DNA from 3 places in the Desulfovibrio oxyclinae DSM 11498 genome. Region 2 is predicted to be linked to each of the others. Evidence: riboswitches for the same ligand, from Rfam matches in the RefSeq annotation. Region 2 holds a riboswitch; each other region holds the start of a gene.
What was found. Region 2 has a riboswitch for thiamine pyrophosphate ahead of B149_RS0115335 (sulfide-dependent adenosine diphosphate thiazole synthase). Riboswitches for the same ligand answer to the same signal wherever they lie in the genome.
Positions count from the first base shown of each region.

Region 1: it holds a riboswitch for thiamine pyrophosphate, as region 2 does, so the genes downstream of both, cytX (putative hydroxymethylpyrimidine transporter CytX) here and B149_RS0115335 (sulfide-dependent adenosine diphosphate thiazole synthase) in region 2, are expected to answer to the same signal.
Region 3: it holds a riboswitch for thiamine pyrophosphate, as region 2 does, so the genes downstream of both, thiC (phosphomethylpyrimidine synthase ThiC) here and B149_RS0115335 (sulfide-dependent adenosine diphosphate thiazole synthase) in region 2, are expected to answer to the same signal.

Region 1 is NZ_AQXE01000003.1:112,003-122,626, forward strand. It holds gene B149_RS0104635 (DUF1385 domain-containing protein) at 1-559, opposite strand, end outside; gene rpmE (50S ribosomal protein L31) at 729-956, opposite strand; gene cytX (putative hydroxymethylpyrimidine transporter CytX) at 1,036-2,241, opposite strand; TPP riboswitch at 2,313-2,407, opposite strand; gene B149_RS0104650 (DUF169 domain-containing protein) at 2,850-3,626, shown strand; gene B149_RS0104655 (M16 family metallopeptidase) at 4,604-7,270, opposite strand; gene B149_RS0104660 (succinate dehydrogenase/fumarate reductase transmembrane subunit) at 7,576-8,232, shown strand; gene B149_RS0104665 (fumarate reductase flavoprotein subunit) at 8,245-10,089, shown strand; gene B149_RS0104670 (fumarate reductase iron-sulfur subunit) at 10,093-10,624, shown strand, end outside.
Region 2 is NZ_AQXE01000018.1:19,562-30,185, forward strand. It holds gene B149_RS0115325 (SLC13 family permease) at 1-1,033, opposite strand, end outside; gene thiE (thiamine phosphate synthase) at 1,081-1,719, opposite strand; gene B149_RS0115335 (sulfide-dependent adenosine diphosphate thiazole synthase) at 1,721-2,518, opposite strand; TPP riboswitch at 2,639-2,739, opposite strand; gene cobS (adenosylcobinamide-GDP ribazoletransferase) at 2,810-3,547, opposite strand; gene B149_RS0115345 (SAM hydrolase/SAM-dependent halogenase family protein) at 3,544-4,320, opposite strand; gene B149_RS0115350 (YitT family protein) at 4,323-5,201, opposite strand; gene B149_RS18130 (hypothetical protein) at 5,301-5,861, opposite strand; gene B149_RS0115360 (class I SAM-dependent methyltransferase) at 5,923-6,681, opposite strand; gene B149_RS0115365 (CheR family methyltransferase) at 6,967-7,842, shown strand; gene B149_RS0115370 (HDOD domain-containing protein) at 7,858-9,072, shown strand; gene trxC (thioredoxin TrxC) at 9,115-9,543, opposite strand; gene B149_RS0115380 (sugar phosphate isomerase/epimerase family protein) at 9,591-10,379, opposite strand; gene B149_RS0115385 (MORN repeat-containing protein) at 10,504-10,624, shown strand, end outside.
Region 3 is NZ_AQXE01000008.1:28,468-39,091, reverse strand. It holds gene B149_RS0109775 (NADH-quinone oxidoreductase subunit B family protein) at 1-511, opposite strand, end outside; gene B149_RS18545 (hydrogenase iron-sulfur subunit) at 524-949, opposite strand; gene B149_RS0109765 (CoB--CoM heterodisulfide reductase iron-sulfur subunit A family protein) at 965-4,006, opposite strand; gene B149_RS18320 ((Fe-S)-binding protein) at 4,044-5,342, opposite strand; TPP riboswitch at 6,348-6,452, shown strand; gene thiC (phosphomethylpyrimidine synthase ThiC) at 6,539-7,822, shown strand; gene B149_RS0109740 (sigma-54 interaction domain-containing protein) at 7,972-9,300, shown strand; gene B149_RS18310 (NifB/NifX family molybdenum-iron cluster-binding protein) at 9,431-9,844, shown strand; gene B149_RS0109735 (NifB/NifX family molybdenum-iron cluster-binding protein) at 9,841-10,200, shown strand; gene B149_RS0109730 (iron-sulfur cluster carrier protein MrpORP) at 10,298-10,624, shown strand, end outside.

The sequences.
Region 1 (10,624 bases), on a different contig from region 2:
CGGCCTCATAGGACCATATCACCTTGTGCTCGGCGCCGTGGTACTGGAAAACGCGCTTGATATCCGGGATGAACGAGATTGCCCATATGTAGCCCATGAAAATAAGCATCTTGAAAAGGCCGTCCCATGCGTGGAAGCTCAGGGAATCGACGTCACCGCCGTATCCCAGCCATTCCATGCCCACGGAAAAGAAATGCGGCAGCACCACGAACAGGCCGAGTGCGGCGGCGATGGCCACAATCATGCTCATGGCCAGATGCCAGCCGGTCAGCTCGCCCTCTTCTTCGTCCACAGCCTGCGTGGCGGACCAGTTCAGGGCCTTGATGCCGTTGACCAGCGTTTCCAGAAGAACGGGAAAACCGCGTACGAAAGGTTTTTTCAGAAGGGGATGATTGGTCAGCGAGAACCAGGGGCGCTCGTGAACTTCTATTTCACCGTTCGGGAGACGAACGGCTATGGCGAGCCGATTCTTGGAGCGCATCATCACGCCCTCGATAACGGCCTGTCCGCCCACGGTGTTGGCGGCCGCCAACAAGATATTTTTGAGACTCAACGGCATATCCTCGGCTTGAGTTGGAGGGAAAAGGGTCCTCCGCCAGCCGGACTGAACCGTCTTTGGGGACCTTGCCGAAGGGTAAGGATTCCCCGGGGAAAGTCAAAGCCCGGCGAAAACAATATGCCTCTGCCGCAATCGACAGAGGCATATTGAAAAAAACGAGCCGGGACAGCTACTGTTCGGTCTTTCCGGTTCCCTTGAAGTTTGCGTACTTCTTGCGGAAACGGTCGATGCGGCCGGCGGTGTCGATCAGGCGCTGCTTACCGGTGTAGAACGGGTGGCAGTTGGCACAGATTTCGACGTCGATATGCTCGCCCTTGGTGGAAGAAGCCTTGCTTTCGTAGCCGCAGTGGCAACGGATGGTGGCCTCAAACGTCTTGGGATGGATATCTTTTTTCATTGAAAAACTCCTACTCGCTAGTTGCGTGGAACAGGGACTAGTACTTAAAGTACGAACGAATGGCAAGGGAAAACGTATGTTATCCCCGTGTTGCCGCAACACGCCGGCGCTTTTCGGTCAGTACCCGCATCGCGTTGTGAACGATGAGCGTGAAGCCGATAGTAGTCAGCGTATGCCCCACGACCATGTCGTGCCGCTTCACCCAATAATAGAAGGCGATGCCGAGTGCAAGCGAAAGTATGGCCCTGACGTCGGCAATATTCGACCTCGCGTCATGTTTGAGCAGGTAGTAGTCGCTCAGCAGGATCGCCATGAGCGGCGCGAAGACCGATCCGAGCAGATAAAGAAACCATTCATACTGGGTAATGGGAAAGAACATGGCCAGCCCCGTTCCCAATGCGGCGAACACTACAGACGTCCAGCGACGATTCAGCCGGGGCAGAACGTTGAGAGTGGATACCGCGGCAGAAAAGACATCCATGAAGGTTGTCGTCACCGTGGAAAGACCGATGACCATGAGCGCCACCATGCCGAGCTTGGCGGCCAGCATCATCTGGGTGGGGTCGGCCGTTCCGGAAAAAATCGCCCCGCCGAGGCCGATGCTGTACATCCACGTGGAGCCGGTGAAATAACCGAGGAACGGTGCAAGCCAGGCGGCACGGGAGTTCTTTGCCATGCTGGTGTAATCCGCAATGAGCGGGAACCAGGAGAGCGGCATGATGATGGCCAGCTCGAATCCCATGCCGAAGGTACCGGTGGGTTCCACGGGCTGAGCAGGCGCAGGCTGAGTGAAGATGACCCAGCTCATGACCACCGTCAGACCAAGCAGCAATGCCACGGCGACCATGTTCAACCATTTGAAGCCCTGAATGCCGATGAACACCCAGAATCCGATGAATAGCCCGATCAGCGCAGACATGAGCATCTGGTTGTCGATGCCCCAGAGTGAGCGGCAGAGCTCGTTCACCGCATCCCCGCCGAGCAGAATCATCACTGCGGTCCAGCCGAGCAACTGAAGGATATTGATCCCTGAAAGCAGATACGACCCCTGCTTGCCGAAGGAAATCCGCATGGACATGATGGACGGAAGCTTTTCCCGGTAGCCGATGATGCCGCCAAGAACGAGGATGACCGTGCCAACCAGATGTCCGAGCACGTTTGCGGTCATTCCGCCCGCAAATCCCAGATTGGCCAGATAGCCGCCGGTAAAGATTTCGGCCACGGAAACCGCTGCGCCGAACCACAGAAAAAACAGATTAGCAAAGGTCAGTTTGCCAGTGTTCACGTCGAACTCCTTGTTTTGCTCGGAGCCGATACCGTGAGGAGAAGGACAAGGGAGGACCGCGCCGAACGACGCATGAAGACCTTCCGATTTCCCTACGACAGCCTCAACTGCATCAGGTTCCAAGGGTATGATCTCAGTCCCGTGCGGGACACCCCTATCGGACGAACAGACCACTATCAGGCACCGCCACGCTATGCAAGCCCACCCTTTACCGATCACATAAGACCTCCCTGTTTGTACGAGACCTCACGAGCCAATCGCTGTGTATACTGTGACCTCCCCCTCAGGCCGACAAATATCCGCGCCGCTCTCGCACCATCCCAATCCTCCTGAACTCCCTGTATCACTAGGAAATATCTCCCACGCCTCACACCAGACAGCACCCGATTGTGAAGCCTGTCACAATAAAGGCATCCAATCTCGCGCTTTAGCCTGTTAATATCTTCAACTGATTGTTCTCGGCTGGAACATGGACGATTTTTCTTGTACCAATTTTGTCCCGTTGATAGGCACCATTTTCCGCGCGGAACCCGCAAAGATGCAGTTTTCGCACGGTTGGGACGTATTTTCTTGTGCGAAAAGGAACAACACATACAAAGGATCGCGAAATGTCTTATAAAGAAATGCAAGAAATGCTGATGAAGGAAATGCGACTGTACCACTATCCGGTCGCCGTCAAATTCTTCTACGATCAGGCCGAACTTGATCATTTCAAGGACAACGCCGAAGAAATCCATACTCCGGTCAAGCCCATGACCTTCTGTCAATGGCAGCTCGCCGCCCGCATGAAGGGTCAGACCGTACTCGCCGAACAGGACACCCTCGGCTGCAACAACGCCCGATACAGCTTCGGCTGGAAAGATCTCGACGAAGGCGAAATCAAAGGCCACGCCAAATACACCCGCGACCTCGAACAGGCCGAACGCTTCGTCAAGACCAAGCATCAGCTCGAAAAAGGACTGCTCGCCATCGTCGTAGCCCCCCTCGGCAGCATCGACGGCCTCTTCGAACCCGACACCGTCCACTTCTACTGCGACAACATGCAGGCCTACCACCTCGCCGTGGACTACATGGCAGCCACAGACACGCACCCCCTGCGCCCGAACATAACCATGAACTCCTCCGCCTGCGGCGGTAACGTCTTCACCCTGCTCGAACAGGAGTTCAACATGCTCCCCGCTTGTTCCGGCAGCTACAACGCAGGCAAAACCGAGCGCGGCGAAATCAACGTCATCATCCCCGGCAAGAAATTCAAATCCGTAGTGGATCGGCTCCAGCACCGCATCGACGAAGCCAGCAGCGCCATCACCAAACCCGGCGACGGCTTCCCCGGAGCCGATATCTGCAAGAACTGCCCGCTCATCATCTTCAAGAAAGAAAAATAGCACCCACCCCATCATAGCCATACAGATCTGCCGGGGCGAACTCACCCTCGCCCCGGCGGATCGCATGCCTTTTTTGATGATAAAAGCTGAGGGGAAGGGGGGAGAACCTTCTTGCAAGAAGGTTCTCCCCCCTTCCCCTCAGACTCCCCTTCCCCCCTCTCCCAGAAACCTTTGGCGAGGCTGCGCCCGATTGACGCGACAGAAAACCGTTCGCTTGGGTGCCCGCTTCACATGCAGTTTGTATGAAAGGATTACCGAGGGTTTCGTTTTTAGACCCTGATTCCGTCAGCGAGGATGTAGCTTGGACGCGGGCCATGCGGTCGCATGGTCCCAGCTAGCTGCAACATCGCTGACAAAACAGGGATTCCAAAGGGGCCCGCCCTTTTGATCCCCCGGAAAGGGTCCGCCTGAAGGGCCCGCCGGAGGCTTTGCTGCTTGGCACCAGTTGCAGGTTTCGGCCTATTGGCCGAGCTTCTTCTTTGCTTGCGCAGAAAAAGGAAGGCAAAAACTGCGCTGTTAGAATACGCCGCCGCTCTCGGCGAGAGGCTCTATGACACGGTCACTGCTCCGGGCATAACATCTGTGACCACAGGCATCACCGGACCAGCGTGACCGGTCAGAAGAGCCTCAATGCCTCAATCGGCATTACTGCGATTCTTGTTGGCGGAAGTGTGAAGTTCCGAATGGAAATGTGTGAACTGAGAGCGTCCTGTTTTAGCTGAACTCTGCTAACGGAGTTCATTAGCCAAGCCCCACAGCCCCCAAATCCCCGTCAGCGTGGTTGCAGCTAGGACGCGAATTTTGCGGTCGCATGGCCCCAGCTAGCTGCAACCCCGCTGACAAAACAGGGATTCCAAAGGGGGCCCGCCCCTTTGGTGGGGTGCAGGGGCAACGCCCCTGCCCGCCGGAGGCCCCGCACAAAAAAAGCGCATCGCCTTGAGGCGATGCGCTTTGCCTTATCGTACAGGGTTTCCGTCTTACGGCATGACCTTCATCAGATAGGCCTCTTCGGGATCAAGATACTTGCGGGCGATTTCGCGAATATCTTCAGGCGTGACCTTGGTAGCCAGTTCGATGAGCTTGGCCTCGTAGTCACGGGGAAGCCCTCGAACCATGAGTCCGGCGGCTTCGCGTGAGCGTGAGAGCAGGGTCTGCTTGTCCTGATAGTAGTCGCCTTCAATGATATTGCGGGCTCGCACTATCTCGTTTTCGGGCAGCAGGTTCTTCTTGAGGTCTTCTGCCACCTTCTTGAAGCCGTCCATGGACTGCTCCACTTTTTCAGGGCTGGTGCCGATGTAGAAGCCGAGGATGCCTGCTTCGTCGGCCTGCCAGAGCAGCGCGGTGACGGTGTAGGCAAGGCCTTGCTTGTCGCGCAGGTCGCGGAAGAGCAGACCGCTCTGACCGGAGAGTACGGACTTGAGTACAGTGAGTTCGGCAGTGGCTTCGGCGTCGAGCTTACCGGGCACGGGGAAGGTCAGCAACAGATGGGCCTGATTCCTGTCGGGCAGATTCAGGGTCTTTTCGTGCTCTTCACGCCAGACGGGAGCGCCGTATTCTGTAGGATCCGGTTCCGGGGCCAGCGTTTCGGCAAGGCCCTTGGCGAAGGCTTCGATGGATTCGCGATCAAAGTCGCCGCTGACAGACATGACAAACGGGCGCTTGGACTGCTGATGCCAATAGTTCCAGGCCTGCTTGCGGGTCAGTTCGGTGAGGATGTCCACGGTTCCGTCATGCAGATATCCATAAGGGCCGCCCTTGAAGAGGAGCGGAAACAGGTGGCGGAACATGAGACCCATGGGTCGGTCTTCGCGCCGCTTGATCTCGGATATCTGGTCCATTCGGGAGCGGTCCACTTCTTCGGGGCGGAAGGCGGGCTCGGTGAGCGTCTGTCCGATGACCGGGAGCAGCTCTTCGGTGAAACGGGTGGGAAACTTGGCGTCGAAGGCGAAGATGGTCCGTCCGGAGGTTGCGCCCATGCTGGCGGCGCGGTCAGACATGAAATCTTCCAGTTCGGTATTGGTGAGTCTGGAAGTGCCGCGTGTCAACGCCTTGGCCGCGAGCGCGGGAAGGCCCTGCTCGTTTTCTTCTATAAGGGAGTCGCCGCCGCGCCAGTAAAGGCTCATTGCGGTGTAGGGAAGCGTTTCGTCGGGGATGAGCACCAGCTTGGAGTCGCCGGGCAACTCGATCACGGTTTCCTCGGTCACGCTCTGCTTTGCGGACTCGGCCGCGGCGGTCGCCTTGCCGTCCCAGGTCTTGGTCACTTGTGTTTCCAGTGCTTCCGCGGTCAGATCGCTCCCTTCGGGGGTCAGCACGCAGGCGGAAAGCCTGTCGGGACGCACATACTTGTCGAACAGCTGACCCATTTCGGAACGATCGACGTGTTCGAGATCGAAAAGGTAATTCTTTTCTGCCTGCTCGCCACCTTCAAAGAACTGGAAATAGCCAATCTTGCTGGCGAGTCCGCCAAGGGTTTCCTTGGCGAGGAACATGGAGTCACTGATATTCAGGCGTGCGCGCTCGATTTCGCGCTCAGTGAACACGGAAGGGTCAAAGCTTTCGAATTCATTCAGCAGCGCGGGCCAGAACTCGTCAACCTTGTCTTGGTCGAGGGTTGCCATGACGTAGAGCATCCCGCCGCGTTCGAGGGAAAGCGGAGACATGGAGATGCTGTCCACGAGGTTCATTTCATATTTGAACTTGCGATAGAGACGTGCGGTGTCGTCACCGGCCAGCAGATGACTGAGCATATCCAGCCCGGCCATTTCCGCGGAGCGCAGGTTCGGGATGGGGAACGCCGCGCCGAGGTAAACCTTGTTCCACTTGCCCGGGATGGCGGTCACTGTGGGGCCGTTGCCCACTTCGGAAATGCCGAACGGCTCGGGCGGCACCACCTCGCGGGTGTTCCTGAGGGACCCGAACAGCCGGTCGGCCTCTGCCACGATCTCGTCGGGATTCACGTTGCCGACTACGCACAGCAGCATGGACTGCGGCTGGTACAGCCGGTCGATGTATTGGTGAATCTCCTTGGCGGTGATGGAGGAAACCGTGTCGCGGTAGCCGATGATGGGCCACTGGTAACTGGTTCCGTTCCATATCTGTGCTTGCAGGGTCTTGAAAATGCGACTGCCGGGATTGTCCTCGCCCTGCGACAGTTCAGAGAGCACCACGTCGCGCTCGTTTTCAAGCTCCTGCGGGTCGATCTCGGCGTTGAAGGCCAGATCCTGTACCACGTCCATGGCCAGCGCCCAGTGGCGATCCGGCACTTCGGCGTAATAATAGGTATAATCGAAACTTGTGGCAGCGTTGAGGTTACCGCCGACGGACTCTACGGCCATGGCGGTTTCTCCGGGACCACGCTTTTCGGTTCCCTTGAAGACCATGTGTTCCAGCAGGTGGCTGATGCCCGCAATTTCGGGGTTTTCGTAGGAAGAACCGGCCTGAACATACAGGCGCACGTTCACCAGCGGAAAACGGTCATCCTGTTTCACCAGCACGGTGAGCCCGTTTTTGAGCTTCACGATGCGTGTCTGGTCCGGGTTCTCGTGTACGGGGTTCGGGATATCCGCGGCCGTGGCCGCATTATGCGGTGCGCATCCGGTCAGGGCCATCAGCAGCCCTCCCAGCAAAACGAGTATTCTGAACATATGCTTACTCCGGTGAGAGCCCGGCTGTGCTCCGGGCTGGATATGAATTTCGTGACGTCGGTCCGGGACCGACCGTATCGGCTTATAGTAATCATTCCTCTCCTCAGTGCAAGGCGGTCTCATCAATGAAGAGCGCCCGTATTCAAAGTGCGGAATACAGTACGTTTTGGGCAGGTTCAAAGCAAGGTGTTTCAGCACATTACCGACCGGGCGGCGTTGACAAACGCCTGACGAACCGACAAGACTACCGGGATACTGGACTGCGGTCGGTTTTGCGTTTGGAAACTTCAATTCGGAGGAAGTCGATGTCAGTAGAATCTAGCCTGATGCCCGGGCGGTCCTCGCGGCTGGACGGGCTTCTCGACTGGATGCAGATGCTTTCCGGTGCTGGGCTCATCCTCTTCATGTGGGCGCACATGGTGCTGGTGGCCAGCGTGGTGGTCAGCCCGGAATGGATGAACGCCATCGCACACTTTTTCGAGTCCACGGGCATGGCTCAGGTCGGTGGCCCGCTCGTATTTCTACTCTTTCTTGCCCACTTCGTGCTGGCAGCGCGCAAGCTGCCGTTTCATCTTGAAGGCCAAAAAACCATCTGGTCCCACGCTCGCATGATGCGCCATGGCGACACCTGGATGTGGATCGTCCAGGCCGTCTCCGCCATGATCATTCTCATCATGGGCGCCATCCACATGTGGGTGGTCCTCACCGACCTGCCGATCACCGCCGCGAAAAGCGCTGCCCGCATCCAGGAAGGCTTCTGGTTCGTCTTCTACCTCGTGCTGCTGCCCCTGGTTGAGTTGCACGTGGGCATCGGCTTCTACCGCATCGGCGTAAAATGGGGTTTCATCAAGAGCAACGGGCGGGGCATCTTCAAGAAACGTGAAAACCTGCTCACGCTGGCGTTCATCATCATCGGCTTCGTGACCCTGCTCAGATTCATGTTCCTCGACATTCCCCAATAACGGAGACACGCCATGCAGACGATTTACACCGACGTACTGGTCATCGGCGCAGGACTCGCCGGAGAGCGCGCCGCCATTGAGGCCGCCACTGCGGGACACTCCACCATCTGCCTGAGCATCGTCCCGGCCCGGCGCTCGCACTCTTCCGCCGCTCAGGGCGGGATGCAGGCGGGCCTTGGCAATTCCTGCATGGGCGACGGGGACTGTCCCGACGTCCATTTCGAGGACACGGTCAAAGGCTCGGACTGGGGCTGCGATCAGGAGGTGGCCCGACTCTTTGCCGAACGCGCCCCCATCGAGATGCGCCAGCTCGCGCACTGGGGCGTGCCGTGGAACCGTGTGGTGCCCGGCAAGTCCACCTATTTCAAGGGCGGACAGCAGTTCGAAAAGGTTGAAAAGGAAGAAAACGCGGGCCTCATCACTTCCCGCGCCTTCGGCGGTACCGCCAAATGGCGGACCTGCTACGTTTCCGACGGCACCGGGCACGCGGTCCTCTTCACCGTGGACAACGTCTGCGCCCAGCACGGCGTGGAAGTTCACGACAAGACCGAGGCCATCTCCCTCATCCACGACGGCGAAACCTGCTTCGGGGTCGTGGCCCGCAGCCTGCGCACCGGTGAACTGATCACCTACATCGCCAAGGCTACCATGGTGGCGTCGGGCGGGTTCGGGCGAATCTATCCCAATACCACCAACGCCGTGATCTGCGACGGCTCGGCACATACAGCGGTGCTGGATACCGGCATCGTGCCCATGGGCAACATGGAAGCCGTCCAATTTCACCCCACGGGCATCGTTCCCACGGATATCCTCGTGACCGAGGGTTGCCGGGGCGACGGTGGCACCCTGCTCGACGTGAACGAAGAACGGTTCATGCACACCTATGAACCGGAAAAGGCCGAGCTGGCCTCCCGCGACGTGGTCTCGCGCTGGATGACCCACCACATGCGCGAAGGATTCGGCGTCAAGAGTTCGTACGGCGACCACCTCTGGCTCGACATCAGACATCTGGGCGAGAAACATATCACCGGCAAGCTCAGGGAAGTCTACGAGATATGCACGGGCTTTCTGGGCATCGATCCCATCCATCAACTCATCCCGGTCCGGCCGACGCAGCATTACTCCATGGGCGGCGTACGCACCAACAAGGACGGCGCGGCCTACGGACTCAAGGGACTGTTCGCCGCGGGCGAGGCGGCCTGCTGGGACATGCACGGCTTCAACCGCCTCGGCGGCAATTCACTGGCCGAGACCGTGGTCGCGGGTGGCATCGTGGGTCGCAAGATCGTGGAATATATGGAGGGCACGGAGGTTCTGTTCAACTCCCGCATCATCGACGAAACATATGCAGCGCAAAAGCAGCGCATCGACGACCTCGTGAGCGGGCGCAAGGGAACGGAAAGCGTCTACAAGGTCCGCGCCGACATGCAGCAGGCCCTTCACAAGGGTGCCAACATCTTCCGTACGCAGGAAGGGCTTGAGGAATGTGTTGATACCTTGCAAAAGGTGCTTGAACGTGCCCGCACAGTGGGCCTTCGCACCAACGGCAAGGGGGCCAGCCCCGAACTTGCGGCAGCGCTGAAGCTTGAAGGTCAGGTAAAAATGGCCCTCATGGTGGCATACGGCGCGCTGAAACGCACCGAATCGCGAGGCTCGCACAACCGTGAGGATTTCCCCGCCCGCAACGACCGCGACTGGCTCGTGCGCACGCTGGCCTACTGGAAGAACCCCGACGACATGCTGCCGACACTCCAATACGAGCCCGCCACCCAAGTGACGGAGATTCCGCCGGGCGACCGCGGTTACGGCAAGATGGCGGTCATCTCCTCGGACGACAGCAAAGGCAAGGAGGGCTGATTCATGTCGAGACTGCTCAAATTCAACATATTCCGCTACACCCCTCAGGACGAAGCCTCGGTGCCGCACATGGACGAATTCGTCCTCGAAGAGACCGAGGCCCTGACCCTATTCATCGCCCTGAACCGCATCCGCGAAGAGCAGGATGCCTCGCTGCAGTTCGACTTCTGCTGCCGCGCCGGTATTTGCGGAGCATGCGGCATGGTCATCAACGGCCGCCCCGGCCTTGCGTGTCACACCAAGACCCGCGACCTGCCCGGCGAAATCACCCTGCTCCCCCTGCCTGTCTTCAAGCTTGTGGGCGACCTCTCGGTGGACACCGGCACATGGTTCCGAGAGATGTATCACAAGACTGAGTCGTGGATTCACACCACCAAGGTCTTCGACGAAAACGCCCTTGAGGACCGCATGGACAACGAAGTGGCCGAGAACATCTACGAGCTGGACCGCTGCATCGAATGCGGCTGCTGCGTCTCCGCATGCGGAACCGCGCGACTTCGCGAAGACTTCATGGGTGCCGTGGCCCTGAACCGCA
Region 2 (10,624 bases):
CGGTCTCCTGCATCTGCTGACCGAGGGATATGGCCGCCCCGTAAAGCAGCACCACACCCCAGTTCACGCCGGAATTCAGGTCCTCCCAGCGCACCAGCCCGGCAAGCAGGAAGCTCGCGGCCCCGGCAATGGCGATGGTGCCCATGCCCACCTCGGTGGAAAAGAGTATCCATGCGGTCACCGTAAGCAGGAAAATGAGGATCGTGGCGTAGTGCCTGCCCTGAAGCGAGCCCTGTTTTCCGACCTGTTCCCGCAGCCTGCGCACGGCGTGCGAGAGGTCTTCGGAAGGGGCCGGGAAGGTCTTGCGCAGAATCCAGTGCATGAAGGGCAGTTGTGCGAGAAAGACGGGGTAGGCAAAGAGCATCCACTGCCCGTACCCCACGTCGTAGATGGCTGTGGCCGGGTCCGAAGGCTTGTGGAAGAAGTCGCCCCAGTATTCGATCATGATGGCGTTTCGCGCTCCGCCCGAGGGGGTGCCGATACCCGCCATGCAGCATGCATAGGATATGGAGAACAGAAAGAGCAGGGCCAGCCGGCGTCGGCGTTCCTCGTCCTCCTCCGCAAGCTGGATGAGCGTCAGGGCCACGGGGAGCATCATGGCGGCAACGGTGTGCTCGCCTATGAACGAGGCCAGCAGGCCCGAGACCACGGAGATGCCCAGCGCAATGCGGTAGGTGTTGGTGCCGGTGGCCTTGACGATGACCAGCGCGAGCCGTTTGTCCAACTGCTGCTTGACCATGGCCACCGCCAGCATGAGCGAGCCCATGATGAACAGCACGGCATCCTTCATCAGACTGCGGGCCACGTCGGACGAATCGAGACCGAGCAGGAATATCTGCCCCAGCACGATGAGAAGGGCCACCGAAGGCAGCGGCACCGGTTCCTTGATGAACAGGGTGGTGGCCGCAAGCGTCATGACCAGCACCTTCCAGCCCGCGGACGTGAGGCCCGGCGGAACAGGCAGAAGCAGCAGTATGCCGACGGCGGCGAGGGTTATGAGCAGCCAGCGCTTGTCGTAGGCCCAGTGGATCATACCGGGTCTATACACGCTCCGGCGCGTTTATGCCAAGGGAGAGGACGTTATTCCTTTTCCTCGGCAAAGGCGCGACGCAACTCTCTGGCCGCCTCGGCCGGGTCTTCTGCGCGGCAGATGGCGGAAACCACGGCCAGCCCGTCAGCTCCGAGTGAGCGCAGGTGTCCGGCGCACCGGGCCGTGACCGAGCCGATGGCTACGGAAGGGTGTCTGGTCATGCCCCTTCGCCGTGCAAAGCCCTCGAATCCGAGCGGCTCCGAGTGGTCGGCCTTGGTGTTGGTGGGAAACACCGGCCCGAGGCCCAGATAATCCACGTCCAGCGTTTCCGCCTCAAGCACCTGCGCGTCAGTGTCCATACTCAAGCCGATGATGGCGTCGGGGCCCATGAGGCGGCGCGCGATATCCACCGGCATGTCGGACTGCCCAACGTGCACGCCCTCGGCGCCGACGGCCAGTGCCACGTCGATGCGGTCGTTGATGATCAGCGGCACCCCTGCGGGCGCAAGGATGCGCTTCAGGGAGCCGGCGGTTTCCAGATACTCGCGGGTGGAAACGTCCTTTTCCCGCAGCTGGACCATGGTAACGCCGCCTTCAACGGCCAGCCTTACCACCTCTTCAAGGGGCCGCTCCCCACAGGAGGAGCGGCCCGCGATGAGATAGCAGGTGAGGTCGAAACCCCGCTTCATGCTAGTCCTCCGCAATCAGACGCTGATGGATGTCCTCGGCGACCTTCTCGCCGGAGAGCAGCATGCCTCCGAAGACCGGGCCCATGCGATAGGAACCGAAGGTGGCGTTGGCGGCCATGCCCGCGACCCACACGCCGGGGAAGACCTCGCGGGTGTGGTTGACGGTGTTGGTCTCGGCCACGTCGGCCCACATGGACTGCTCGCCCTCAATGGAGCCGGAGGGGGTGTTCAGGGAGATGTCGTTCTTGCGGCACAGGGTCTTGAGCACTTCGGTGTCGTGGCCGGTGGCTTCGATGACGTGCTTGCAGTGAATGACCAGCGGATCCACGTGCAGTCCGGCGATCTCCACGGGAGAGGAGTTGATGACCAGTCCGTTGACGCGCTTCTGGCCGTCTTCTTCGCGGATGCAGACGTCTTCAACGCTCATGCAGTTGAACACGCGCATCCCGGCGATGGTGGCGGCTGAAGCCAGCGTGGTGGTGGCGGTGACGGCGTCGCAGGTCCAGTACTCGTCGTCCCAGTGCTTCATGGGAACGCCGATGTCTTCCAGCACGTGTTTGGACTCGTCCTGAACCACGATGATGTTCCAGGTCATGCCGCCGCCCCACATGCCGCCGCCCAGCGAGAGCTTGCGCTCGAACATGGCGACCTTGTGGCCTTTTTTGGCGAGGTTCATACCGGCGGTCATGCCGGAGGGGCCGCCGCCGACGATGGCGACGTCAAGCTCCAGCGAATCGCGGAACTTGTTGTAGTACTCGGTGATGATGGCGTCAGAGATGACTTTTTCGTTGAGGGACATGCGTTTCCTCCGCTTGCGGTTTGTTGCGGTCGGCGCGATCCGAAAGGCGCCGACCCCCTTTTGGCAAGGAGGCACGAACGTCAGGAGTGTCTTGAGAAGATGTCCCATGCCGGACGGCTCGGGACAGGGCTTCCGATTTCCCTACGTCAGTGCAAACTGAATCAGGTTCCAAGGGTATGATCTCAGTCCCGGCACGTGCCGGGACACCCCTATCGGATCGAGACAATGTCTACCGCAAAGGGTCGGAGTTCGCAAGGGGGGAGTTGATCAGGCAATCAAGTTCAAGGGACTTCAGAGAACCGCAACAATCCCGAGCAGGCCGCACAACTCTCCCAGCACGATGCTCGCGCCGAGGAAGTCGCCGTTGCTGCCGTTCACCTCTTTTGCCAGCTTGTGCAGGGGGATGAGCGTGATGATCAGGAGAGCGGCAGTGATTGCAAGGGCCTGCGGCGGGAGCAGCAGTGCGCCGATGGCGAGGGTCATGGCCGCGTTGACCGCAAGCGTCTTCAAGGTGGCCCCGGAGTAGAACAGGGAGCCGAGCCCGGGCCGGGCAAAGCGTTTGCCGACCACGCCGAAGGCCACGCAATTGAGTCGTCCGGTCATGAAGGGCCAGAGTGCGGCCGCGGGGTTTCCTTTGGCGAACAGGGCCGCGAAGAGCACGAGCTGTCCGGCAAGGGTCATGACAAGTGCGATGACGCCGAACGCGCCGCACCGGCTGTCCTTGATGACCGTCCAGAACCGTTGCGGATCGAAGTGCGCGGTAAAGGCGTCGCACACGTCGGCGATCCCGTCGTAGTGCAGGCCGCGTGTCAGCCAGAGCGAGGCCAGAACCACGAGCCACGCCTGAACCCACGGTTCGTCCCGGAAGAGCCCGAGCGCAAAGGGGAGGGTGATGACCGCGCCGAGCAGGAGGCCGGTGAGCGGCGTCCACGGCATGGTGCGGCGCATCTCCTCGTCCGTGGCGGCGCGTGCCGGGGCCAGCCGGGTCAGGAACCCGAGGGTCAGCAGAAATTCGTTCAGTGCCTTCATGCGTCCCACCTCAGGGTTACGGCATCACCCATGGAAAGGCCGAGCTGCCGGGCGGCCGAGCCGAGATTGACCGCTATCTCGAAGAAGCCCTGCGAGCCTTCCAGCAGGCCGGGCGCGCCTTCGGGCAGGTCGGAGTAGGTGTCCACCGCCGGGAGCTCCCGACCCAGCGGGGTGCTGATCTGAAGGTTGTGCAGCGGCCCGAGAGCGCCGGCGCGTAGGTTGAGCACGCAGTTGCCGAACCGGTCCACGTGCAGCACGCGTGCGGAGCACTTGCCCCGGCCCATGAGCGGCTCGGTCCAGAGCGGGCGCACGGTCTCCTCGGCGGAAACGGGGTGGCAGAAGCCGCTGAGGGCTTCGCCCCGTGCGATGCGTGCGGCAATCGGCGCAAAGATGTCGCGGCCGTGGAAGGTGGCGGAAGCCTTTTCCGGCAACTGGTTCACGTGATGAAGTTCGGCATGTTCAGGAATCAGCGCGAGGGCGGCCAGTCCGTTGTCAGGGGCCACGATGGTCCGCCCGTCCTGACGGGCTACAAGGATGGGACGTCCCGAACCCACACCGGGATCCACGACCGCCAGCAGCACCGCTCCTTCCGGAAAGTGCGGGGCCGAGGCCGCCAGAAAGAAGGCCCCCTGAGCGATGTTGAACGGTTCGACCCCGTGGGTGAGGTCAGTCACCGTGCTGTCGGGACACTCCCGGGCCAGTACGGCCTTCATCTGACCCACGTACGGGTCGTCGAGGCCGAAGTCCGTAAGCAGTGCGATGAGGGAATGCATGGTTAGTACAGCTTCCTTGCCGAGAAGCCGCTGCCCACCACGTGGAAGCCCGAGCCGGTGATGGTGAAGGCCTCCGGGTCAAGCGAGTAGACGATCTCCTCAAGCCGTTTGACCTGAACGTTGGTGACCATGGTCATGACCACGTCCTTGCTGTCGCCGGTCCAGCCGCCGCGTCCTTCCAGAACGGTGGCTCCCCGGTCCAGTTTCTTGAAAATGGCCTGCATGATCTCCTGCGGTTTTTCCGAGATGATCATGACCATCTTGCGTTCGCCGAACATGCCCATGACGTACTCGATGGCCACGGCGATGACGAAGGCCATGGCGATTGAGTAGAGCACCACGGACAGTTGCAGGAAAAAGAACCCTGCCAGAAACTGGAGGAAGTTGAACCAGAACTCGAACGCGCCCATGGACACGTTGAACCGCTGCTTGCCGATGACCGCAAGAATGTCCGACCCGCCGGTGGAGCCCAGCGAGCGCAGACTCATGCCCACCCCGGCACCGAGCAGCCCGCCGCAGGTAATCACCGCCAGCCAGACGTCCTCGATGGGCAGGGTGTAGTCGATGAGGTCGATGAAGATGGCGGAGACGAACATTCCGTAAAGGCTGTAGAAAAAGAACCGTCTGCTGACGAAGACCCAACCGAGCACGAAGACCGGCACGTTGAGCAGAAAGTACCACTGCCCTGTGGTGAGCCCGCCGAAGGCGTAATAGAAAAGCAATGCCAGACCGGACATGCCGCCGGTGAGCAGGCCGTGAGGGATGGCGATGGCCTTGACTGCAAAGGCGACCAGCCATGAGCCGACGGTGATAAGGGCGATGTTCCACGGAACGCCGAAGGTCAGGCGGCGGAAACGTTCTTCGAGAGCGGGTGAAATCATGTGTGTTGCAACCTCCGCGCACAGCTTTATCCGGTTTGCGTGCGGTTTGGAAGCCCGGAACGAAAACGACCCGCTTCCGTAGAAGCGGGCCGGGAAGTACTACTTTTGCTTGCCTTTGCCCTTGCCTCCGCGGGCTTTGGACTTGCCTTTGCCTTTTGAGCCGCGGTCATCATCGTAGTCTTCGTAGCTACGGTCGTCGCGGTCATAATCCTTGCCATGCTTCATCTTTGCGCCTTTGCCGGGGTGTCCCTTGCCTTTGCCGGCACTCCCCTGGCCCTTGCCGAGCACGGAGGGGTGGGCGCCCACTTCACGGGCTATGCGGCCCCAGCCCATGCCGGAGTTTCGCATGCTTCGGATCTCGGCCCTTGAGTGTCCGGATTCGCGAGCCAGCGCATCGACCTTGGCTTCATCCAGCGACTGCTGCGCGTCGCGGTATTGTTCGCGGGAGCGCTGATATTCCCGCCGCCGCTCCTCGATGATGTCCCCGTTGCCGATGCGGCGGGCTTCCTCAAGGGCGCGCCGCGCCCGCTCCACCTGCTCGGCAGTGCGGTCAACGCGTTCCAGAATGGAATCCACGGTCGAGAGGGGGGTGTCCTGCGCCATGGCTTGAGGCGCAAGGAAAAGGGACAGCAGCATGAGCCCGAGTGCCAGTCGTTTCATAGTCATTCTCCCGTTTTTGCTTTCATATACGCACGAACGGGCAAAGAGGACCATGAGAATATTACGAACCCCAGCGGACCGCACTGCTTCCGCAACTGGCTTCCTTGAACCGTTTGTTGGGGTCGGACTTCCAGAGCAGCAGGGGGGTCATGGGTTTGTGCGGGCCGATATCCACGCGCATGGCGGAAAAGGCTCCGAGCCAGCCCGGGTACAGTCTGTTGTTGAGCGCGGCCCACGGGGCGCACTCCTTCCAAGTGTTCAACGGGCCGGGCAGAACGGAGCGGGAAAAGGTAGGTCGGTTGCCCGTGGCGCGGACCATTGATCCGACTCGGAAGCCGGTGAGCATGTCCGCGCGGCTCATGGTGCCGCTGCTGCGGCGTACATTGAGCAGATGATACAGCGAGAAGCGGTTGAGAAAACCTATGAGCAGCCCTCGTTCCGCAACGCGCGCGGCCTCTTCGAGCATCTCCTGGGGCCGGGGGCAGAACTCCAGCACGCTCCAGAGCACGACATAGTCGAAGTCGTCATCATCAAAGGGCATGTGCGTGCCGTCGCCAACATACAGGCTCGCGTTGTTGCCCAGCCTGCGGCGTGCGCCGGAGAGCATGGAATCGCTCTTGTCCAGTCCGGTGACGTCAAAGCCCATGCGCCAGAGCGATTCGAGAAAGATGCCGGTTCCGCAGCCCACTTCGAGGATGCGTCTGCCACGCCGCTGCCAGGCGGCGGTCATGGCTTCGAGCAGCATGTTCTCGCGGCTCAGGGCGACATGCCCTTCTGGCGAGTCGAACCAGCTTTCATATTGTTGTGCGTTCCAGCGCATCGGGCCTCCGTGGCAATGTATGAACCGTTGATACCAGTTACAGCGGCCCGACGAAAGTGCTTCCGGAACAATGCGGCACCCGGGCGGAGTGGATCAGCGCTAGCGGACCCGGCCCTGTGGCACGGTCTATAATCATGCTGTATATAAGCGACTTGTCAACCGCAGCCATCCGGTCTACCAAGGATGCGGGCGGCAATAATTGACAGCTCGTGTGCGACACGGGTACTCTCCGGTAAATACTACCACTTTTTTACACACGCATTGGTCGCGAGGTAAACCGGTTCCATGTCATTGTTTTCGAGTAGCATAGGTCTTCGCAAGGACTCGATCCGCATCACGGATGCCGAGTTCGTGGAACTGCGCGACTTCATATACGAAAAAAGCGGTATCTTCGTGGACGAGAAGCGGAAGTATCTCTTTGAGAGCCGTTTCCGCAAACGGCTCGGGGAGCTCGGGCTTTCCAGCTTTTCGGACTACATCAAGTTTCTCAAGTTCGACTCCGCGCGGCGCGAGGAGATGGTGCGTCTTTTTGAAATGGTCACCACCAACGAGACCAGCTTCTTTCGCGACCAGAAACAGCTCGACGCCTTTCGCGACCATGTGCTCAAGGATGTAATCGACCAGCAGCGCGCCGCCAAGAAGATGGAGCTCAACATCTGGTCCGCAGGGTGCTCTTCAGGCGAGGAACCGTACACCCTCTCCATCATCCTGCACGAAATGCTCGGCCTTGAGATCTCCCGCTGGCGCATCCGCATCTCCGCCAACGACCTTTCCAAGGCCATGATCGACAAGGCGCGCGAAGGACTCTATCCGGAGTATGCCTTCAAGACCACCCCGGACGCCATGCGCAAGAAGTATTTCAAGCAGGACGGCGATCTTTGGCGCATCAACCGGGACGTGACGCGAATGGTGGATTTCAAGCTCATGAACCTGAATGAGAGCGCCACCCTGAAGCGGATACCGCGGTCGCACATCGTGTTCTGCCGCAATGTCATAATCTATTTTGACGAAAGCATGAAGAAGAGGGTCGTGAACTCGTTTTACGACAACCTCGTACCGGGCGGGTATCTCATGCTGGGACACTCGGAGTCGCTGCACAAGGTCTCCAAGACCTTCAAACCGATATTCCATCCCGGCGCCATCGCCTACAAGAAAGAGTAGGCCTGGGGGGTCTGTTTGCCGATACACACCATTGATGAACTACAGCCGGGCATGGTCCTCGCCGACGACCTCAAAGCCGCCGACGGGCGCCTGCTCCTGCCCAGAGGACTCACGCTGGAGCAGCGGCATATCGAGCTGCTGAAACGCCTCGGTGTCAAGGAGGCCAGCGCCCGCACCGTCTGCGAACCCGAAGCCGAGGAAGCCGAAGCCATCGCCGACTACGTGCGCGACTTCTTCCTCTACTGCAACCCGGATCGTCCCGTGGTGCTTGAGCTGTTTCGCATAGCCCTCGACCGCACCGCAGCCGCGGTCTGTGGTGGCTGGGAACTGCCGGATACCAGTGAAAGAAGAGCCACCAACGTCGAGCACCTCGATGACCTCTTCCTCAAAGGCATGGGCGGCCCGGAAGACTGCGTGAATCGCGAAAGCGAGCTCGAAAGTTTCCCCGACATCTATTTCCGCATCCGCGAAGTGCTCGAATCGGAATCCGGTAACGCCGATCGCGTCGCGCAGGTCGTCAGCACAGACGTAGGGCTGTCCGCCAAGCTGCTCAAGCTGGTCAACAGCCCGTTCTACGGATTCCCGTCACGCATCGACTCCATCAGCCGCGCCGTGGCGCTTGTGGGCGGGAACGAACTTTCCACCCTCGCCCTCGGCATTTCCACCATCAATTACTTCAAGAACATCCCCAAGGAACTCGTGGACATGCGCAGCTTCTGGAGACACTCCATCAGTTGCGGCATATTTGCCCGAGTCCTGGCCGCCAAACAGCATGGCTTGCAGCCCGAGCGGTTCTTCATCGGCGGTCTGCTGCATGACGTGGGACGCCTCATCATGTTCAAGATGCTTCCCTATGCCTGTACCGAAGCCATGCTGTTCGCCCGCGAAAACAGCATCCCCCTCGTGGAAGCCGAAAAGACCGTCATAGGCTTCTGCCACACCGACGTGAGCGAGTTGCTGCTCAAGCAGTGGCAGTTCCCCGAATCGCTCTCCGAAATGATCAACCACCACCATGATCCCATGACACGCCCCAACGCCCTTGAACCCGCCGTCCTGCACGTTGCCGACAACATGGCAAACGCCGTGGAAGTGGCTGAGGGCGGCATGTACGTCGTGCCCGGTTTCAAGGATGGAGCATGGGAACTGCTCGGACTGCCCCCCGAGTACCTGCGGGAAGCCGTGGAGCAGTACGAAGACCAGGTCGATCAGATCATGGACGCCTTTTTCTAAATCTGCCGGGAATTATTGAGAAGATCGCCTCAGGCGGTCTTCTCATGCCTTGGACCAGGCCCAGCGGACGATGTCCGCGCTGTTGAGCGCTCCGGGCTGTCTGGCTTTTTCCCGTCCTTTTTCGAACAGCACCAGTGTGGGAATGGACTGAATGCCGAAGCGGGCTCCGATCTGCTGCTCGGTTTCGGTGTTCACCTTCGCAAGCAGCATTTCGGGCGCGAGTTCCGAAGCTGCTTTTTCGAACTGGGGCGCCATCATCTTGCAGGGGCCGCACCATGGTGCCCAGAAATCCACCAGAACGGGTACGCCCGATTTGGCGATGATCTTTTCAAAGTTGGCGCTGGTCAGCTCGACGGGATGCTTCGGCAGGAGCGGCGCCTTGCATTTGCCGCAGGCGGCCTGCGCGGCCCGGCTGACGTCGATCCGATTGGTGGCGGAACATTGGGGACAGACTGCGTGCATCATGTTCATAAGTCCTTTTTTGAGCCATGATAGCAATCCTGCTGATTACGGCAAGATCACAGGCCGAGATTTTCCAGCATGAAATGCAAATGCGATTTCAGTTCGGCGAGGATGCCTTCGTCGTCGTCCGGAAAGGCGGCGGGTTCGAGTTCGAGGGTAATCAGGCCGGTGTATTGGCGGGCGGCGAGCCTGTGCAGAAATTCCGTCAGCGGGAGGGGCCCGGTTCCGGGAGCCATGTGTTCGCGGTAGCCGCGCGCATCGGAAAAATGGACGTGGCGAAGCAGATCACCGGGAACACGGTCGAGAGCGTCGAGGATGTCGCGGCCGGAAACCCCGAGATGGCAGACGTCGAGGGTCAGGCCGACATTCTTGTCGCGGCACTGGTCCATGAGCTTGTCCAGCGGGTCCTTGCCGAAGGGGCTTTCGACCCACGGCATGTTTTCAAGCGAATATTCCACGCGTCCCTTGGCGTCTAGCAGGTCGGGCAGATCATAGGCGCGCTGGAACCAGCGGGAGGAGATCAGGCCGCCGAGGCCGGGCTGCGGCGGGTGCAGGGTGATGTGGTTGGCCTGCGGCAGATGGTTGGCCAGCGCGGTGGTTGCGCGCCACGAGTTGAGATGGCCGCCCCAGCGGCTCCAGTTGCGGAAAGGGGCGTGCAGGCTGCGCACGGGACAGGCGTCGTGCACGGCGGTCATGCCTTCGCCCGGTGCCATGCCGGGGGAATTGACGATAAGCTCCAGTCCCTCAAAGCCGGCGCGAGCGGCAAGTCCTGCCACGTGTGCGGTCGGCAGGTGGAAAAGGCTGCCCGTGGACAGCAATACCGTTGGGCGCGAGGGAGCTTCCATGAAAGCATCATGCCCCGGCTTGCGGCAAAAGCAAGTGGATATTCGGGGAAGGGACGTGATGCGGCGGTGAACGGTGGTGGATTTCAGGTACGCTATGTTTTACAACTCTGGGCGGAGGATGACCATGCGAATGCTGCTTCTGCTTATCGGCCTGATTGCCGTGAACGCAATGCCTGCGCTGGCGGGCCGCTGCGTGTCGGGCAACTGCACGGAAGGCGAGGGGATATATCTTTACGACGACCTCA
Region 3 (10,624 bases), on a different contig from region 2:
TGGCGGCGGCGATCCAGTCGGGATGCGGGGGACAACCGGGCAGCTTCAAATCCACCTTGACGTGTTCGTCGAGGGCGGAGCAGCTTTCGAGCATGTCCGGGATATGGTTTCCTTTGACGTCCGGGTTCGGACCGGCTTCCGTGGTCGGAGAGTCGCGGTACACGAAGTCGCGGATTTCGTCGTTGGAATACATGTTGGCCAGCGCGGGGATACCGCCGTCGGTGGCGCAGGTGCCCAGGGCGATCAGAATCTGCACGCGTTCGCGCATCTTCTTGAGCACTTCAAGGTGCTCCTCGTTCTTCACGCCGCCGGAGACGATGCCGACAACCGCTTCAGGGATGTCCAGCTCCGTGCCTTCACCGGTCTGGCCATAGTATTTCTTGTCGATCAGCACGGGGATGTGCACGAACTCCAGCGAGGGGAGCAGGTCCACAAGCACGTCGCCGATGTTCAGTATGGCGATTTCGCAGCCCGAACAGGAGTTCAGCCACTCTTCTGCAATCTTGACCATTGCGAGTCCTCCTTAGGCTGCAGCCTTTTTGCTTTTCGCGGGATTGGGCCCAAGTTCCTTGATTTTCTCGGTGAACTTGGTGACCACTTCCGCAAACCGGGGAGCTTCCGCGGAGGAGACCCATTCGATGGCGAACCTTTCGGGATCGACGCCGAGGTCTTCCAACAGCAGTTCGGTAGCTCCGGCCCTTGCCAATGCTTTATGATTACCATCCAGGTAATGACATTCTCCGAGGTGTCAGCCCATGACGATGACGCCGTCGGCGCCACCTTTGAGGGCATCCACCACAAGGTCCGGATGGACCATGCCGGAGCACATCACCCGCACGGCTTTCATGTTCGGAGGATATTTCAACCTGGAAACACCGGCCAGGTCGCCACCGGCGTATGCGCACCAGTTGCACAGGAAGCCGATGATTTTCGGTTCGAAGTCAGCCATTTTCAACTCCTTCGATTAGAGTCCTGCCAAGGCGGAGGTAACCTGCGCCTTGAGCTGGGCCATGGTGAAGCCGTTCACTTCCACGCCGCCCTTCGGGCAGGTGGCCATGCACACGCCGCATCCCTTGCACAGAGCCTTGTCGGTGGCGATCCTGCGGTGTTCCTTGCCCTTCTCATCCTCGAATGCTTCAAGGCTGATGGCGTTGTAGGGGCAGGTGTCCACGCACAGGGCGCAGCCGTCGCAATGCTCGGTGACCTCGCTCTTGATGGAGTCGAGAGGCATCTCGGTGCGTGCCAGAATGACTCCGGCGCGGCTGCTGGCCGCCTGGGCCTGACCGATGGCTTCATCGATGGGCTTGGGATAGTGGCACAGACCGGCGACGAACAGGCCGTCAACGGACAGGTCCACGGGGCGGAGTTTCGGGTGTGCCTCGGTGAGGAACCCGTCATCGCCCGTAGCGCATTTATACAGCTCGACCAGTTCTCTCGTCTCGTTGGGCACGATGGCCGTGGCGAGAACGAGGTAATCGGCCCTGATGTCCAGATCGCGACCCAGCATGGGATCATTGACCTTCACGGAGACCGAGTCGCCGGAAGCGTCCACCTGCGGCAGGCCGTCCAGCGTGTACTTGATGAAGATCACGCCGAGCTTGCGGGCCTTGGTGTACAGGTCCTCGCGCAGGCCGTAGGTGCGGATGTCGCGGTTGAGCACGTAGACGTTCATCTCGGGCTTCTGTTCCTTCAGACGGATGGCGCTCTCCACGGAGTGGGTGCAGCATACGCGGCTGCAGTAGGGGCGCTCTTCGTTGCGGGAACCGACGCACTGGATGAAGACCACGGAGTCGGCCTTGGCGGAGTCGCCGGAATCGAGCATCTTGTCGAATTCCAGATGCGTCTTCACCCGGTCGGACTGTCCGTAGCCGTATTCGTTCGGCTTGTATTCCTTGCCGCCGGTGGCGACCACGGCAACGCCGTACTTGATGGCCTTGGTTTCGCCATCCACTTCCACCTCGCTCACGAAGTTGCCGACGGAACCGACGGCGGTCTTGAGCATGGCGTTTTTGAGCACGGTGATGTTCTCGTGGTTGTCCACCTTGGCCGCCATCTTCTCCACCTCGGGGCGAATCTCTTCGCCGCGCCAGGTCTGGGAAAGCGACCAGGCATTGCCGCCCAGCATGTTGCTCTTTTCGAGCAGCACCACTTCGTAGCCCATGTCGGCGATGCCGAGGGCGGAAGTCATGCCGGACATGCCGCCGCCGACCACCAGCGCCTTCTGCGTGACGTCCACGGACATCTTGCTCAGGGGCTGGAGCAGCGCGGCCTTGGCAACAGCCATGCGGACCTGATCCTTGGCCTTTTCGGTGGCCTTTTCGGGCTCGTTCTGGTGGACCCAGCTGTTCTGGTTGCGGATGTTCGCCATTTCAACGAGGTACTCGTTGAGGCCCGCTTCCTTCAGCGTTTCCTTGAACAGCGGCTCGTGGGTGCGCGGCGTACACGCAGCGACCACGATGCGGTTCAGGTTGTTTTCCTTGATCTTCTGGCTGATCAGCTCCTGCGTGTCGGTGGAACAGGTGAACATGTTGTTCTCCACCATCTGCACGCCGGGCAGGGCCGCGGCATATTCCGAGACGGCCTTGACGTCCACGGTGCCCGCGATGTTGGTACCGCAGGAACAGACGAACACGCCGATGCGCGGCTCCTCACCGGAGATGTCGCGCTCTTCGGGCCAGACCTTTTCCTCGGTCATGGTGCCGCGAACTTCCGCCAGCCGCTTGGCAGCGGTGGCCGCTGCGGAGGAAGCGTCGGTGACCGCCTGCGGGATGTCCATGGGAGCGTTGAACGCGCCCGAGGAGTAGATTCCCGGCCTGGAGGTGGACACCGGCTCGAAGGAGTTCGTTTCCACGAAGCCGTACTTATTCAGTTCGAACCCGGCGGTTTCGGACAGCTGTTTGGCGTCCTTGGGCGCTTCCAGACCGATGGACAGCACGACGAGGTCGTACACGTCCTCGACCATGTTGCCGGACTTGTCGGCATACTGGATGATGGCACCCACACCGTCGGGACCGGGCAGGATCGTGTGCGGGCGTGCCTGCACGAAGTTGATCCCGTTGGTCTTGGCGTTTTCGTAGTACTTGTCGAATTCCTTACCGTGGCTGCGGATGTCCATGTACAGGATGGTCTGGTCGATGTCGCCGGTGGTGTGCTCGGCGGTGATGACAGACTGCTTGATGGCGTACATGCAGCACACGCTGGAGCAGAATCCGTTGCCGCAGCGATTGATGTCGCGCGAACCGACGCACTGCAGCCATGCGATCTTTGCGGGCTCCTTGCCGTCCGAGGGGCGGGTCAGGTGGCCGTGGCAGGGACCGGAGGAAGACAGCAGGCGCTCGTATTCGAGCGAGGTCACTACGTCAGGGAGTTCCTTGTAGTAGGTGTAATCCAGATCGGACGGATCGAACGCCTTGAAACCGGGCGTGAGAATGACCGAACCGACGTTCAGATCGACGATTTCTTCCTTGTCGTCGAACTTGATGGCCTCGGTGGGGCAGACCTTTTCACAGGCGCCGCACTTGCCTTTCTGGATCATGATGCAGGTTGCGCCGTCCAAAGCGTACTTCAGCGGCACGGACTGCCCGTAAGGGATGTAGGCGGCTTTCCTTTTGGAAAGACCGGCCTGATATTCGTCGTCAACTTTCTTGGGACATTTCGCGGCACATTCCCCGCACGCGATACATTTTTCCATATCCACGTATCGGGGGGACTTCTTCACCGTCACGGTGAAGTTGCCTTCATCGCCGGAAACGTTCTGAACCTCTGCCAGTGTATGCAACTCGATATTTAAGTGCCGACCGCACTCAACCAACTTGGGCGAGATGATTCACATCGCGCAGTCGTTGGTCGGGAAGGTCTTGTCCAGCTGCGCCATGACGCCGCCGATACCGGCACTCTTCTCGATCAAATGCACGTAATAACCGGAGTCGGCCAAATCAAGCGCCGTCTGAATACCGGCGATACCGCCGCCGACGACCATGACCGATCCAAGTTTATTCGCAGACATTGAGTCCTCCTTGGAATCTCGTTCCGTTCAGTTCCGCCTACAGGCCGACTTCCTTGAGGTCGTCGCCGAGGTACTCGCGCTCGTTCTCGCCCAGAATGCCGAGCGAGAGACAGATCAGCGTCCAAAGATGGACGGTCTGATACGTGCCACCAAAGTGGTGCGCGAGATCGTGAACCTGGGAATGGCAGTTGTGGCAAGGGGTGATGCAGTAGTCAGCGCCGGTGGCGATGATCTGATCAAACTTGCGCTTGCCGTAGTACCTGCGCGCTTCGGGGAAACCGCTCTGCAGGAATCCGCCCCCGCCGCCGCAACAATAGTTGTTGGACTTGTTCGGGTGCATGTCGATGAGGTTTTCTTCACCGACAACCTGCTTCACGACGAAGCGAAGGTCCTCGGCCACGGGATCACCCAGAGACTTCCTGACCAGCTGGCAGGGGTCCTGAACGGTGAATTTGACGCCGAGTTCCTTGTTCCAGTCGGAGTTGACCGGGAGTTTTCCTTCACGGATCCACTGTGCATAGTAGCTGATGATGGATTCGAGCTCGAAAGGCACTTCCATGCCGAATTTCTGCAGTCCGGCCCGGACTGCGTAGAATTCGTGGCCTCACTCGGTGTTGAGCCAGCTCTTGACCCCGAGTTCGCTCACCGCGTCCATCTTCTTCTTGACAATGGCTTCCCAGTTCTCGTCCTCCGCTGCAAACAGGCAGTAGTTCTCAGCCGCCCAGCCAACTGTCCCGTAGGTCCAGTCGGCGCCGACGACATTGAGAATCTTCCAAAGAGGAACCATCTCATCCGGCTCGGTGACCGGCTCGCGAGAGTTCTGGTTCAGATAGAAATGAGCACCCTTGCGGTTGATGCTCACCTTCAGGTCCTTGCAGGATTCCTGATCCTCGCAGACCTCTTCAAGCACGTCCTCCACGACGAACTTGAAGTCTTCCGAGCTGGCGCCCATGGCGCTGGCGCCTTCGGTCCTGAGACCCTGGTCGCAGGAACCGACAATGCCTTTGGGCTTGTTTTCGCGATCCTGCGCCGCGCGGGCGTTGTAGACCAGCTGCGGGATGTTGATCTGCATGGGACATGCGTACACGCAACGCGTACACATGGTGCACATCCAGATCCATTTCGAATTAAGAATCTCCTCATCCATACCCAACATGGCCATACGCAGGAATTTCCTGGGGTCCATTTCTTCCAGTCCGGTTGCCGGACAGCCGGAAGAACACAGACCGCACGTAAGGCACATGTTGAGGTTTCCACCTTCCGGCAGAAGCTCCATGACCTTGTCCTTGAACGTGGATTTGACTCCACCTTCAAGAACTATTGCGGGTTCGCCCATACTCCTCACCTCATTGTTAAGGGTTTCCCACTGCATATAAAAGAACGGAATCCGTCCGAAAACACCCCTTCGGGAAAAGGGATGATTCATCCGGAAAACCGACTCGTCGTTCAGTCCACTCCACTGAACTGAACAAACGAATGGATACGTCCTCATACTCAAAAACGGCAAATCCGTAAATAGGCCAAAGATAGAAAAATGCTATCGTGACAACCCCTTGAAACATCAATGCTCATCCATAACCCCAGGCAATGGCAGGTAAAACATGCCGCCTTGAACAGTTCGCGGCATTCTCGAATGACGGCGAAGCGCTAGTGACCCATCAGCTATAAAACCAGCCTGATTGGTGCTTTTTTCTTGAAAAATACTACCTTCCAGAGGTTTTTCGGAGCAGCAGACGGCCAGAATGGTGATGTCGGTTTTTTCGGCCAGAGAGAAGGGCCTTGAGGCGCACCAGTTGCAGGTTTCGGCCTGTTGGCCGACCTTCTTTTTTGCTTGCGCAGAAAAAAGAAGGCAAAAACTGCGCTGTTGGGGGTGAGCCGCCGTTCTCGGCGAGAGGCTCTATGACGCGGTCACTGCTCCGGGTGAAACGTTTGTGGCTAACAAACACCACCCTGACCTGCGTGACCGGTCAAAAGAGCCTCTATGCCTCGATCGGCATTGCTGCGGTACTTGGTTGGCGGGAGTAGCTGCTTTCTTGAGAGTATTGGTGAGCGTGTGCGCCGCGAGAGTCCCTTGAGATGTCGTTTGGTTAATCGAGTTCGTCAGCCAAGACGCACAGACCCCAAAATTTCCGTCAACGGGGTTGCAGCTGGGATGCGAGTTATGCGGTCGCATGAACCCGGCAGCTGCAACCCCGCTGACAACCCAGGGATTCCAAAGGGGGCCCGCCCCTTTGGCGGGGTGCAGGGGCAGCGCCCCTGCCCGCCGGAGGCAAAGGCGGACGCATTCCTCTTCCAATTTGTAAAAAGCATTGATTGGCGAATCAACTCTTGCTAGGTTCTTTTTTGACCGTAGGGGTGCCCTGTTGTGGGCTGAGAGTCGCATGATCGACAACCCTTGGAACCTGACCCGGCTTGTACCGGCGGAGGAAACGGCATTGCGAAGCGCATTCCTTCTGTGTTCCACCTGCGGGTGGAATTTTTTTTGCCTTTTTTCCGCCCATTTCTTTGAACCTGAAGAATTGGGAGTATTTCATGACACAACTGGAGATTGCCCGTTCCGGTAAGGTCTCGGACGCTTTGGCGTTTGTTGCCGAGCGGGAGGGATTGGATGTGGAGGCGCTTCGGCGTTCTATGGCTGCGGGGCGGGTGAGTATTTCGCATAATCCGTTGCATGAGAAGAGTGAGTTACGTGGCGTGGGCGAGGGGTTGAGCGTCAAGGTGAACGCAAACATCGGCGCGAGCCCGGACCATGAGGATCCGGACCAGGAGCTGTTGAAGCTTCGTGCGGCGCTGGATGCAGGTGCTGACGCGGTGATGGACCTTTCCATCGCCGGTGAGCTGGGCAACCTGCGGAGGCAGACGCTGGAACACTGTCCTGTTCCGGTGGGGACGGTTCCCATCTATCAGGCTGCTGCGGACGTGACGGCTCGTGGCGGCGGCATCGTTGACATGACCATCGACGACCTGCTTCGAGTGGTTGAGGATCAGGCTCGCGAAGGTGTGGATTTCATGACGTTGCACACCGGGTTCACGCTGGGTGCTTTGGAGCGCATGAAGAAGGAAGGGCGTATTCTGGACATCGTCAGCCGCGGCGGGTCGTTCCTTGCTTGCTGGATGGTGGCGAACGGGGCGGAGAATCCGTTGTATACGCATTTCGACAGGGTTCTGGAAATCGCTCGTGAGTACGACGTCACCCTGAGTCTGGGCGACGCGTGTCGGCCTGGCTGCCTTGCGGATGCGACGGACCGGACGCAGATTCATGAACTGATCACCCTTGGCGAGCAGACACAACAGGCGTGGGATGCGGGCGTGCAGATCATCATTGAGGGGCCCGGGCATGTACCCATGAACCAGATCCGCGCCAACATGGAGCTTCAGAAACGGCTTTGCCACAATGCTCCCTTCTATGTACTGGGACCGCTGGTCACGGACGTGGCTGCAGGGCGAGACCATGTGGCCTGCGCCATCGGCGGGGCGATTGCCGCGTGGTCCGGCGCTGACTTCCTTTGCTACGTTACGCCGAGCGAGCACCTCGCCCTGCCCGGTCCGGACGATGTGTACGAAGGCGTGGCCGTCACGCGCATCGCTGCCCACGCGGCGGATATAGCGCGCGGCAATGAGCAGGCGGTGCAGCGCGATCGTGAAATGGCCAAGGCCCGTGCGGACATGGACTGGGAAGGCATGTACCGCCTTTGCCTTGATCCGGTCACTGCCCGCAGGATCCGCGACAGCCGCAGCCCCGAGGACGAGGACGTGTGCACCATGTGCGGCAAGTTCTGCGCGGTGAAACAGCTCAAGGAACACCTCGGCTCATAGCCTTCACCCCCGTTTCTCCTGAAACGGTCTTTCATCGGCACTTCGGCAGGGAGTCGTCCACGGACGGCTCCCTGAATTATTCCAGCAAAACGTAAAAAAAGCATATTTCCGCACTTCACATAGGACATTTTAGGGCTTATATCTCGCCCATGCCGTTTCCCAAAGACCTCCCGCTTGAGGACGTATTTTCGTCCATCGCCGACGGCCTCTTCACGGTGGATGCCGACTGGAACATCACCTACTTCAACGAGGCCGCCGAACGCATAACGGGCGTTCCCGCCGCAGAGGCAATGGGCAACAAGTGCTGGGATGTTCTCCACTCAAGCCTCTGCGACGGGGACTGCGCTCTTGAATCGTGCCTTGCTCATGGCGGAAGGATCACCAACAAGTCCATCTTCATCATCCGCCCCGACGGGGAGAAACGGCCGGTTTCCATTTCGGCTGCCCCGCTCCGCAACGCCGAAGGTGAGGTCATCGGCGGGGTTGAGACCTTCCGGGATCTGACGGAGATCCACGCCATCCGGCGTGAAATGCGCGAGTCCTATTCCTTTGAAAGCATCGTGGGCAAGAGCGAAGCGCTGGACCGCATCTTCGGCATCCTGCCGCAGATCGCCAGAAGCGAATCCACCGTGCTGCTGCTTGGCGAATCCGGCACCGGCAAGGAGCTTTTCGCACAGGCCATCCACCAGCTCAGCGGCCGCAAGGAAGGCCCTTTCGTCCCAGTGAACTGCGGCGCACTGCCCGAGACGCTGCTTGAATCCGAACTGTTCGGCTACAAGGCGGGCGCCTTCACGGATGCCCGACGCGACAAGCCCGGCCGTTTCGAGACCGCACGCGGCGGCACCATCTTTCTGGACGAAGTGGGCGACATGCCCGGCAAGCTTCAGGTCAAACTGCTGCGCGTGCTGCAGGAGAAGACCTTCGAACCGCTGGGCGGCGTCACACCGGTAAGCTCCGACGCCCGCGTCATCGCCGCCACCAACCGCGACCTCGACCTGCTGGTCAAGGAGGGAGGATTTCGGCAGGACCTGTTCTACCGGCTGAACGTGGTCACGCTGCGCCTGCCGCCACTTCGGGAGCGCCGCGCGGACATCCCCCTGCTCGCCGACCACTTCGTGAAGCACTTCAACGCGGTGCAGGGCAAAAACGTCGAGGGGCTTTCGGAAGACGTCATGAGCATCCTCATGCGCCACGAGTTTCCCGGGAACGTGCGCGAGCTGGAAAATATCATGGAGTTCGCTTTCATCCTCTGTTCATCCGGCTTCATTCAGGTCGAGCACCTTCCGGAACACCTTCGTCCCGAAGAAAAGACGCCCTCCGGCACCATGCCCATGGGAACGCTTGAGGAGATCAAGTGCATGGCGGTCAAGGCCGCGCTGGAACGGAACGGGGGCAAGCGCATGGTCACATGTCGCGAGCTGGACATTTCAAAGGATACCCTGCGCCGCATGCTCGCCCGTTGCGACAACGCGGACTGACCGGGCGCAGAGTTCGCCCATCCCTGCCCGTCGAGGCATCATTTTCGCCTCATCCCTTTTTGCGAAACCACACAAATACTTAAAATAACGAACATTTAAAACATGGCACAGCCTATGCTCATGCAGCAGCGTGAGTGAAAAGGAAACCAAGCTTCTCTGCCTTGCCTGTTACGGCGACCGGCTCGCGTCGGTCTTTGAAAACGCGCCCGAGTTGCGCCTCTTCACGGCGGAGAACGGTACATATAGCCCCGCAGGCCATTTATCCCTTCCCTCAAAGGACCCAACGGACAGGACATCCGCCATTTTGGCCTGCGGGGTGACGCATCTGCTCTGCGGAGCCATGTGCGGTCGCACCAGAAACCTTCTCGACGCTTCCGGGGTTGACGTCCTCTCCTGGCATAGAGGGAGCGTCGAGGAGGTTCTGGATGCCTTCCGCAACGACACACTGCATAACCTTGCCCTGCCCGGATGCCGCAACAGGCCCGGAACGGCCATGTGCCGGGGCCGCTCCCGAGCGGGCAAAGGAAGGAGGAACCAGTCATGAAGATAGCCATCAGCAGTTCCGGGCCCGGCCTGGAAAGCGCCCTCGACTCCCGCTTCGGCCGCGCGGCCGGATTCGTGGTCTACGACACGGACAGCGGCGTTAACGAGTATGTGGACAACACCCAGAACCTCAATGCGGCTCAGGGCGCCGGCATCCAGTCCGCCCAGAACGTGGCGGACACGGGCGCTCAGGTCGTCATCACCGGCCATGTGGGTCCCAAGGCCTTCCGTGCGCTGGATCACGCGGGCATCAAGATATGCCTCGCCACCGAAGGCTGCGTGGGCGATGCGGTTCAGGCCTTCAACGAAGGCTCCATCAAGCCCGTGGACGGCCCGGACAAGGACGGCCACTGGTAGCCGCACGGCACCTCGACGCGTTGACATCCGCCCACGAATGTCTATGTGAAGAATTCCGAACAGCGTATTCGGAAATACATACCTCAGGAGAACCACAATGAGTGAAGCCTGCAACAGCTGCAGTTCCGCCACCGCTGGCGGCGGCTGCTCCTCCGGCGGATGCGCCGAAGGTCCCGAAGATCTCAAACTCAAGACCACCCTCTCGCGCATCAAGCATAAGATAGTCGTCATGTCCGGCAAAGGCGGCGTGGGCAAATCCACCGTCGCCACCAACATCGCCGTGGCCCTGTCGCTGGCGGGCAAGAAAGTCGGCCTGCTGGACGTTGACGTCCACGGCCCCAGCATTCCCCGCCTGCTTTCGCTCGAAGGGCAGCAGCCCCACATCGGCGATCAGGTCATCGAGCCCATCTCCTGGACCAAGAAT